Anaerobacillus alkaliphilus: one gene and its partner. The protein of the gene in region 2 binds, or shares a complex with, the protein of the main gene of each other region. Links are inferred from orthologs where the notes say so. Each region holds a gene or a part of one and is shown on either strand. Other genes may lie near its edges.

Evidence for each region.
Region 1: the proteins of uvrA (region 2) and mfd are in contact, whole or in part, in a crystal structure (PDB 4DFC), measured with the Escherichia coli proteins. The link is inferred for Anaerobacillus alkaliphilus from one-to-one orthologs.

The regions. Positions count from the first base shown.
Region 1 is NZ_QOUX01000036.1:23,625-30,410, forward strand. The notes cover bases 1-4,104. They hold mfd (transcription-repair coupling factor), read left to right. Parts: upstream 1-376; coding sequence 377-3,904; downstream 3,905-4,104. Other genes in these bases: DS745_RS10870 (anti-sigma-F factor Fin), read left to right, coding at 1-186. Also shown: spoVT (stage V sporulation protein T), read left to right, coding at 4,164-4,703; DS745_RS10885 (NAD-dependent epimerase/dehydratase family protein), read right to left, coding at 4,937-5,932; DS745_RS10890 (putative polysaccharide biosynthesis protein), read left to right, coding at 6,055-6,786. UniProt on the Escherichia coli protein: Couples transcription and DNA repair by recognizing RNA polymerase (RNAP) stalled at DNA lesions. Mediates ATP-dependent release of RNAP and its truncated transcript from the DNA, and recruitment of nucleotide excision repair machinery to the damaged site.
Region 2 is NZ_QOUX01000032.1:122,468-126,856, reverse strand. What follows is about bases 961-4,389. They hold uvrA (excinuclease ABC subunit UvrA), read right to left. Parts: upstream 4,026-4,389; coding sequence 1,161-4,025; downstream 961-1,160. Other genes in these bases: uvrB (excinuclease ABC subunit UvrB), read right to left, coding at 4,035-4,389; DS745_RS09490 (DUF4097 family beta strand repeat-containing protein), read right to left, coding at 961-1,013. In the rest of the region: more of DS745_RS09490, read right to left, coding at 1-960. UniProt on the Escherichia coli protein: The UvrABC repair system catalyzes the recognition and processing of DNA lesions. UvrA is an ATPase and a DNA-binding protein. A damage recognition complex composed of 2 UvrA and 2 UvrB subunits scans DNA for abnormalities.

The DNA of each region.
Region 1 (6,786 bases), on a different replicon or contig from region 2:
AAGTTAGAAGAAAAAAGATTAGATAGTGAAAAATTAGGCTTTCATCAACTTGATCAAAGTGAAAGAACTGAGATGATTCAATACGATGACAATGGAAATATGCATGTGAACACAATTTGCGAGGACTGTCACGAAGCTCTTGATAGAAACCCGCAATACCATGAAAACCAAACATTTATTCAATAAGACTGTTTAAAACTAGGTTTTCAAAGGTCATAATAGTTTTGTACGGAAATTTTCTAGCTTTGGTCTCACACCAAAGCATTTTTCCGCTTCTAGGTTGTAAGTAGGAGGACCGGTGATGGAACCTCATCAATAGAATAAAAGCTACTTTGTTATAGTAGAGATTTGGCTTTAAAAAGGGGGAACAAAAGCATTGTTAGGATTAAAGCGATTTTTTTTAGAAGATGATGATGTAAGAGCGGTATTGGATGGAGTAGAAGCCCAATTAAGTGAACAAATGGTCTCTGGTTTAACGGGCTCAGCAAGAACGTTATTATTAGCATCTGTCTTTGAGCAAACAAAGAGATCTCAGATAGTAGTTACAAATAATCTATTTCAAGCCCAAAAACTCTATGATGATCTTGTAAGTTTAATTGGAGAAGAATTCGTTTATTTGTACCCAGTAAATGAACTGATTTCCTCTGAAATAGCAGTTGCTAGTCCTGAAATGAGAGGGCAACGTATTGAAGTATTAAATTATTTAAGCCAGTCTAAGACGGGGATAATTATTACTCCCATTGCTGGTTTACGTAGATTATTACCACCTAAAGAAATTTGGCAACATTGTCAGGTGAAACTTAGAGTGGGTGAAGACATCAGTATAGAAGAAACACTAAAAAAGTTAGTGCAAGCAGGTTTCCAGAGAACAGAAATGGTGTCTACGCCTGGTGATTTTAGCTTACGTGGTGGAATTATTGATATCTATCCTCTAACTGAAGAAATGCCTTTAAGGATTGAGCTGTTTGATACAGAGATAGATTCGATCCGATTTTTTGACGTGGACACACAAAGATCTCAAAAACAAGTAAATGAAATTAGTATCGGACCGGCGCAAGAAGTAATTTTATATGATGAGCACTTTGAGAGAGGTTCCCAAAGACTGAAAGCGGGCTTATCTAGTAGTATAGCAAAGCTAAAAGATGGAAAAGCAAAAGAGTCGATGGTAGAGCAAATATCGTATGAAATTGAGCTTTTAAGAGGTAAACACTCCTTTGAAGGCATGTATAAATATATGTCACTTTACTACGAGAATGTAACAACATTACTGGACTACTTACCCCAGAACGGTGTTATTTTCATTGACGAGGTGAGCCGTGTCCAGGAAATGGGGGTAAGCCTTGATAGAGAAGAGGCAGAATGGCAAGTAGCATTACTTAGTCAAGGAGCAATCATCTCAGATTTAAAGTTGTCGAAACATTTAAACGAAATTATTGAAGATACAAAAAAACCTATTGTCTATTTATCCCTTTTTCTAAGACACGTACCACACACTAGTCCGAAGAATATTGTTAATTTCAACTGTAAATCAATGCAAAACTTTCATGGACAGCTTAACCTATTAAAAAGTGAAGTGGAGCGTTGGTTTAAAGGAAACTACAAAATTGTCATCACTACTGCAGAGAAAGAGCGGGCCAAACGAATTGAGTCAATATTAGAAGATTATAAGATTGCTGCTAATGTGGTAGAAACTGCAACGGAACTTGTTAATGGATCTTGTCAGATCTTTGTCGGACAATTAACAGGTGGATTTGAGTTGCCCTTACAAAAGCTCATTGTAATTACTGAAGAGGAAATATTTACGAAACAAACGAAGAAGCCCAAACGTAAACAGAAACTTTCAAATGCCGAACGTATTAAGAATTATTCTGAATTAAAAGTTGGCGATCTAGTAGTACACGTAAATCATGGGATCGGAAAGTATCTAGGAATTAAAACACTAGAAATTAACGGGATCCATAAAGATTACCTACACATTACTTATGCAGGTAATGATAAGTTATATGTTCCAGTTGAACAGATAGATCAAGTTCAGAAATACGTTGGCCAAGAAGATAAAGAGCCAAAAATTTATGCACTAGGTGGAAGCGACTGGAAAAAGGTCAAGAAAAAAGTTCAGTCTTCCGTTGAAGATATCGCAGATGACCTAATTAAGCTCTACGCAGAACGAGAAGCTAGTAAGGGCTATGCATTTTCTTCTGATAGTATTGAACAACGTGAATTCGAGTCTTCGTTTCCATACGAAGAAACTGAAGATCAATTACGCTGTATCCAAGAAATTAAAGAAGATATGGAAAGAGAAAGACCAATGGATCGTTTGCTTTGTGGTGATGTTGGTTATGGAAAAACTGAAGTTGCTATTCGTGCTGCATTCAAGGCTATTATGGATGGAAAGCAAGTAGCATTTTTAGTTCCGACGACAATCTTAGCGCAACAACACTATGAAACCATACGAGAGCGCTTTTCAGATCATCCGATTAATATCGGCTTACTTAGCCGCTTCCGTACTAGAAAAGAGCAGAATGAGACATTAAAAGGTGTAAAGGCGGGTTCAGTTGACATCGTTGTTGGTACCCATCGACTACTATCAAAAGATGTTGTTTATAAAGACTTAGGTCTATTAATTATTGATGAGGAACAGCGTTTTGGGGTTACTCATAAAGAGAAGATCAAGCAATTAAAAGCAAATGTTGATGTGTTAACGTTAACAGCTACACCAATCCCAAGAACGTTACATATGTCAATGCTAGGTGTTCGTGATTTATCTGTAATCGAAACGCCACCTGAAAATCGTTTCCCAGTTCAAACGTACGTAGTTGAATACAATGAATCTCTTGTTCGAGAAGCTATTGAAAGAGAACTAAGTAGAGGCGGACAAGTGTATTTCTTGTACAACCGGGTTGAGGAAATTGCTCAAATGGCGGATAAAATCTCAATGCTAGTGCCAGACGCGAAAGTTTCTTTTGCGCATGGAAAAATGAATGAGACAGAGCTTGAATCAGTTATCATAGATTTCTTAGAAGGAAACAGTGATGTATTGGTGACTACAACAATTATTGAAACTGGTGTAGATATTCCAAATGTAAATACCCTGATCGTTTATAATGCTGACAAGATGGGCTTGTCTCAGCTTTATCAGTTAAGAGGTCGGGTGGGTCGTTCTAACCGGGTAGCTTACTCGTACTTTACCTATCAAAAAGATAAAGTTTTAACAGAGGTTGCTGAAAAACGTCTTCAAGCAATTAAAGAGTTTACAGAGTTGGGTTCTGGTTTTAAAATTGCTATGCGAGATTTATCAATACGTGGAGCTGGAAACTTATTAGGAGCACAACAGCATGGGTTTATTGCTTCAGTAGGTTTTGATTTATATTCACAGATGTTGAAAGAAGCTATTGAGGAACGTAAAGGAGATAAAGGTGAAAAGGTTAATCGTCATCAAGTTGAAATCGACTTAAATGTAGATGCCTATATTCCTGAATCGTATATTGTTGACTCGAAGCAAAAAATTGATATGTATAAAAGATTTAAATCAGTAGAAACGAAAGAGGATATAGAAGACTTGCAAGGTGAAATGATTGATCGTTTTGGTGACTATCCACAAGAAGTCAATTATCTGTTCAAAATATCAGAAATTAAATTACTTGCTCGAGAAGAACGTATAGAAACAATTACTGATGACAATCAGCAATGTTCTATTCTTTTGTCAGAAGAAGAGAGCCAACGAATTGATGGTATGAAACTGTTTGAATTAATTAGTAAAATGAGTCGAGACATTGCGATCGGAACAGTTGGGACAAAAATCAAAATAAATATTAAGACAAAAAAGCTAGAGCCTATCAAGTATTTACAGGTAGTTGAGGAAATTCTATCCAAGCTATGGACTGTAAAAAAAGAGGATATTTGATGATCACCTCGCTTAAATTGTAGATATTTACCGGTTGTTGAATAATGTTCTTTAAATTAGAAAAACTAAGCGGACCATCATAAAAATGGTAAGTGCCAGTTTTCCAATTGTTCAATAAATTGTCGAATTGGTGAATAGTTCTTTCCTAAAGAAGGATAATAAGACCAAGAATTAAGTATTGATTTCTTAGTTCTACGCTAAAGAAATTGATTCCTTAACAACTAGTAACTACAACAAAGAAAGAGAGGCATCATCACAAATGAAAGCTACAGGAATAGTACGTCGAATTGATGATTTAGGTCGTGTGGTAATACCAAAAGAAATCCGCCGAACGCTTCGAATTCGCGAGGGCGATCCTTTAGAAATTTTTGTCGATCGGGATGGAGAAGTAATTCTTAAGAAATATTCTCCGATTTCTGAGTTAGGTGATTTTGCAAAAGAATATGCCGAAGCACTCTACGAAAGCTTGAACCATATTGTTCTTATCGCTGATCGCGATACATACATAGCGGTAGCGGGTGGATCGAAGAAAGATTATGCAAATAAGAGCATTGGTGAAATTGTTGAAGCTTCTATGAATGAGCGACAGTCAATGGTGCAAACAAGTAAAGGTGAATATAATATCGTGGGTGACTCAACCGAAGATGTTACTGCATATGTTGTAGCCCCAATAGTGGCAAATGGTGACCCAATTGGAGCAGTAGTTATGCTTTCGAAAAATGACAAATCCATGGGTGACGTGGAACAAAAATTATCAGAGACTGCTGCTGGATTTTTAGCGCGACAAATGGAGCAGTAGCCATGAAAAAAGAAGGGATATTCCCTTCTTTTTATTTGGCTGTTTTCGCAAAGTTTGTTGCTTTCGTAAAAATCCCAAAAACCGGATTTTTACACAAATGACTAAGAATTCACCACTGATTTAGTAAGTAATGCTCTTTTCTTACATAATTTATTGGCTGATATCTTCATCTAGGGTATTTTTCCGATAATTTTAGGATAGAAAAGCCACAATTTTTACACGAAAAGAGCCTTTTATTTTTTATGTTCTAGGTAAGCATTTAATACAACCGCTTCTTTTTCTGCTGCCAACCCAGCTTTTCGGTCAGAAACAGGTATATTCCGCTCTACATCCCATTGATAAGTATCCTGTATTGTTTTTTCAAGAGATGTAAATGAAAGTCCTGTACTGAGGGCCTTGTCAATATTCGCTGCAAGCATTCCGCTCATGGCTTCTGGAATATAGAGAGGCATTTCAATCCAGTGTCCAACTTCATTTTTTGCTAAGAATTGATCATCTACCCAAGTAAAGGACACGTCATCGTTTAATACAGATCTACAAGTAGATAGAAAACCCTCAAAAGTTAACGTTTCTTTAGGACCAGTGACGTTATAGATACCTGTTACTTTTTGCTCTATTCCTGAAACGATATAAGCAGCTAAATCGCGAGCATCAATAAATTGAACTGGGGCGTTTTTGCTACCTGGCGCAAGAACTTCTCCACCACGTGCAACACGCATTGGCCAATATGTAAATCGATCTGTAGAATCGTAAGGTCCAACGATAAGGCCAGGACGTACAATCAAAGCTCTACCTGGAAATGCCTTTTCAACTTCTTGTTCACATAAAGCCTTTAATGGACCATATGTTTCACCTGTTACTTCTTCAGTGTTGCTATTTTCTAAGACTGTAACTTCCGCTTGTTCATCTATATTTAACTGTGAAAAGTCACGGTAAACACTAATCGATGAAACAAAAACATACATGTCACTTACTGGAGCAAGAGTGGTCGCAGATTTTTGAACAATCCTTGGTACATAGCCACACGTATCAATAACAGCGTCCCAGTGATTGTTAGTTAGCATAGATAAATCATCATCACGGTTACCAACTATTCTTTCAACAGTAGGAAAATAGTCAGCATTTGTTTTTCCTCTATTAAAAAGCGTTACTTTGTGTTTTTTTCTAAGCAATTCATCAACAATATGAATACCAATAAACCTCGTACCGCCAATAACTAATATATTCATCTGAAAACCTCCTTTTTCATCTCCTTCAATATAATTCGTGAAAATACATAATATTCCTATCTGTAGTAAAGATAGTTTTCGACTCTGTGATATAATTGCATGTAGTTTCATCGCTTAGGGGGTTGAAGTTTATCTTAAAAGGAAAGAAATTATGGCAAGGGGCAGTTTATTTGTCACTAGCAGCCATATTTATTAAAGTCTTGAGTGCAATTTATCGAATTCCATATCAAAATATTGCCGGCGATATTGGCTTTTACGTATATCAGCAAATATACCCCATCTATGGTGTTGCCATCATGTTATCTACCTATGGCTTTCCGGTAATAATTTCAAAATTACTATCAGAAAGGGTATACGACCGCTCAGTTGTCTTAAAAAATGCGTTTGTAGGTTTATCAATTATAAGCATAACAGCATTTATTCTCGTTTATAGCCAAGCATCTCGGCTAGCAGGGATCATGGGCGATGAACAGCTACTATTACCTTTACAGACAGTATCATTTATCTTTATCATTATTCCGTTATTATCTGTCTTAAGGGGCTTTTTTCAAGGACAAGAGGATATGCTACCAACAGCTATATCACAGGTAACAGAGCAGTTTTCTCGAGTATGTGTGATTTTATTATTAACCTATGTTTTCATTGCGAACGGTTATGGACCTTACGCTGCTGGAACGGGTGCTGCATTAGGATCAATTTTTGGTGGTATTATAGGTTCAGTAGTTTTGTTTATTTTTTATGTTAGGCAAAAACAAACACCCATACAGAAGAAAAGTACTAACCTTTCAATGAAAGTAATAACTAAAATTGTATTACAAGGAATACTGATTTGCTTTAGTAGTCTTATCTTAATT
Region 2 (4,389 bases):
TTTGCCACGAATGTTACATATTTATTAACAATATCTTTTTTCTCATCTAACACTTCAAGCTGCGGTAAGTCGCACGTAAAGCCGCCAACAACCGTTTTGAATTCTCCCTCTGTTTTCATATCAGCTGGAATCGTCATTTCAATACTACCCGTTGTTGTCTTTAAGTATGCTTTCCCTCTTACTTTTTCCGTTAGCTTATATTTAATTGTACCATTTAATGTTTCCACATCAACTTCGCCACCATTGGCTGCTAGATTTACCGTCCCATGAACCGTTTTTGCTTCAACTTTCTCGGCTTCAACTTTATTGACAGTGATAGCTCCATTTACTGTTTCTAGTGACACCTTTGTACTTGTCAATTTATCAAAGGTAATACGTCCGTTCACTGTTTTTGCTTCTAGCTCCAGAGCTTCGATTGCTTCTCCATTAATGTGACCGTTAAATGTGTACAGTTTTACTTCTTCGTAATTTTGGCGAGGAATATAGAATGTCGCATTAATCTTTAATGATTTTTCGCGTGAGTTAAAACGAAGCTTATCGTCAACTACGTTAAATGATACTTCATCTAAAAAATGTCGTCTAGCTGCTTCCACTTCTTTTTCACGGTAAACCTTCACCTTACATTCCACACGAACATCGTTTTCATCCCAAGGAACAAATTGAACAGAACCATTTTCAATCGCAATGTCGACTCTCTTGATATTGCTTGCATGGTGGTGAAAAATATGATCAACATCAACAGAATTGCCGAAATTTAAGTCTAAGTCGAACTCTTTAATTTTTTGTATCGCTTGCTCAACAAAGTCAGTAAATCGGTTGGTAAACGATGGTTGACTATATTTGCCGCGGTAGTCTCGGCCATTTTCCCAATCAACATCGTTAGAGAGAAAAGTCTTTGTCTCCGTCTCTGGCTTTTCTGTTTCCCCTAATTGTTTAAGTAAGGCTAAACCTTCATCTGCAGTAATTTTGCCGTCATCAATCATTTTTAAGATCATTTTGCGCTCTTCTTGCATCTTAAAAACCTCCTCTAATTTATCTTATCTTTATTTACGATGCTTCGTAAAAAAAGTTTCATCTACTAATTGTATTTTACGCTAGTTTTCAAGAAGATAAATCAGTCTCTCGACTGAAAAAAGCTTGAGAAAGTAACTTTCTCAAGCTTACGTTGTTATCGCCTGAATTCGCGCTTCCATTCGCTCGCGATCACGCTCTAAAATTGGTTTTAAATATTGACCTGTATACGAATCAGGTGTTGCTGCTACATCCTCAGGTGTTCCTGTAGCTACAATCGTACCACCTTTGTCGCCGCCTTCTGGTCCTAAGTCAATAATATGGTCGACAGTCTTGATCACGTCAAGATTATGCTCAATAACTAAAACCGTATCACCTTGGTCGACAAGTCTTTGCAACACTTTTAAGAGACGGTCAATGTCATCGACATGAAGCCCAGTCGTCGGCTCATCTAAGATGTAAATGGTTTTGCCAGTGGAACGACGATGCAATTCAGCAGCAAGCTTAACACGTTGCGCTTCACCACCCGATAAAGTTGTTGCTGGTTGACCTAATTTCATATAGCCTAAGCCAACATCAAGGAGCGTTTGAACCTTCCGTTTGATTTTTGGAATGTTTGCGAAAAATTCGACGCCATCCTCAACCGTCATATCGAGAATTTCAGAGATCGTTTTGCCTTTGTAAGTGATATCAAGTGTTTCACGGTTATAACGTTTTCCATGACAAACTTCACAAGGGACATAAACATCAGGCAAAAAGTGCATTTCGATTTTAATAATCCCATCACCACGACACGCTTCACAACGGCCACCTTTGACGTTAAAAGAGAAACGACCTTTTTTATAGCCACGAACCTTTGCTTCATTTGTCATCGCAAAGACGTCACGAATATCATCAAAAACACCGGTATAGGTAGCCGGGTTTGAACGAGGTGTTCGACCGATCGGTGATTGATCAATATCAATAACCTTATCGATATGCTCTAAGCCAAGCACTCCCTTATGCTTCCCTGGTTTTTCTTTTGTTTTATATAGGTTCTGTGCGAGTGACCGGTATAAGATATCGTTAATTAACGTACTTTTCCCTGAACCTGATACACCAGTAACTGCGACAAACACTCCTAGTGGCACTTTGACCGTGACATTTTTCAAGTTATTCTCTGATGCGCCTTTGACTTCTAAGAACCGTCCATCTGACTTTCGACGTTCTACAGGTAGGGCAATAAATTTTTTCCCGGAGAGATATTGGCCAGTAAGCGAATTTGGATCTTCCATAATTTCCGCTGGAGTTCCTTCCGCCGTAATCATTCCCCCGTGAACACCTGCGCCTGGTCCGATGTCAATAATGTAGTCGGCAGCCATCATCGTATCTTCATCATGCTCAACAACAATCAGTGTGTTTCCGAGATTACGCATATGTTCTAACGTCGCAATCAAACGGTTGTTATCTCGTTGATGCAGTCCAATTGATGGCTCGTCTAAAATATAGAGAACACCCATTAATGAAGAGCCGATTTGCGTAGCTAAACGAATTCGCTGCGCTTCGCCACCAGACAAAGTACCAGCTGCTCGAGAAAGAGACAGATAGTCTAGACCAACATTGATTAAGAAACCTAGTCGTTCATTGATTTCTCGTAAAATTAAGCGAGCAATTGCTTGTTCTTTTTCAGTTAACGTTAATGTTTCAAACACCTGCTGCGCGTCTTTAACGGACAAGGCAGTAATTTCACTAATATGTCGATCGTTAATCAACACTGCTAGACTTTCTTTTTTCAGACGGTTTCCTTTACAAGTCGGGCAAGGCTTTTGAGCCATGTACCCTTCCATTTGTTCACGAATATAGTCCGAGCTTGTTTCCTTATAACGACGAGCAAGGTTGTATAACACACCTTCAAACTCAATTTCATTTTCACGAATGTGACCAAACTCATTTTCGTAGCGAAAATATATTTTTTCACCATTGCTTCCAGCGAGAACTTTTTCAAGTAAATGTTTAGGGATCTGCTCGATTGGTACATCCATATCAATCCCGTAATGATCACAAACACTCGTCAACAGCTGTGGGTAATATTGTGAACTTGTCGGCTCCCAAGCGGAAATCGCACCTTCTCGTAGTGAGCGTGTCCAGTCGGGAATCACCAATTCTAAATCTACTTCTAGCTTCGTCCCTAACCCGTCACATGATGGACAAGCGCCAAACGGGCTATTAAACGAGAACATTCTAGGCTCAAGCTCACCAATCGAAAATCCACATTGTGGACAAGCATGATGCTGACTAAATAACAGCTCTTCGCCGTCAATCACATCAATCATCACTCGGCCGTCAGCAAGATTTAATGCCGTTTCAAGCGAATCTGCCAGCCGCGTTTCAATTCCCTCTTTCACGACAATCCGGTCAATGACCACTTCAATATTATGTTTCTTATTTTTATCTAATTGAATATCTTCTGCTACTTCGTGCATTTCTCCGTTTACACGCACACGGACAAACCCTTGTTTTTTGATATCTTCAAACGTTTTGACATGCTCCCCTTTACGCCCGGAAACAATTGGTGCAAGGATCTGCATTTTCGTTCGCTCAGGAAAGGCCATAATTTGATCGACCATTTGTTGGATCGTTTGTGATGAGATCTCAATCCCATGCTTTGGACAAACCGGGCGACCGATACGTGCGTATAGAAGACGCAAATAGTCATAGATTTCCGTTACCGTTCCTACAGTTGAACGGGGATTACGAGATGTCGTTTTTTGATCAATCGAAATCGCCGGTGATAAACCCTCAATGGCGTCAACATCCGGCTTGTCCATTTGACCTAAAAATTGGCGTGCGTACGCTGAAAGCGATTCAACGTAACGCCTTTGTCCTTCTGCATAAATGGTGTCAAAAGCTAAAGATGACTTACCTGAACCAGACAAGCCTGTTAGGACAACAAGCTTGTCACGAGGAATTGTCACATCAATATTCTTTAAATTGTGTGACCTTGCCCCTTTTACCACAATATTTTCTAAAGCCATGTATCAATGTCACCCTTCCGCTTTTAACTCAATTATTAAATCACGAAGTTCGGCTGCTCGTTCAAAGTTCAACGCTTTAGCAGCCTCTTTCATTTCAACTTCCATACGTTCAATGACAGCTGCTCGCTCTTTTTTGCTTAGCTTCGTCATTGGTGCTGCTGTGTACTCCTCGTCAGTTTCAGCTGCCATTGTTGCTTTAATAAGGTCTGGAATTGCCTTTTGGATCGTTGTCGGCACAATTCCGTGTACACGATTGTATTCTTCTTGAATCGCTCGACGGCGATTGGTCTCTTTGATCGCAATATCCATCGAGTTCGTTATTTTATCCGCATACATAATTACGTGACCTGAGGAATTACGAGCC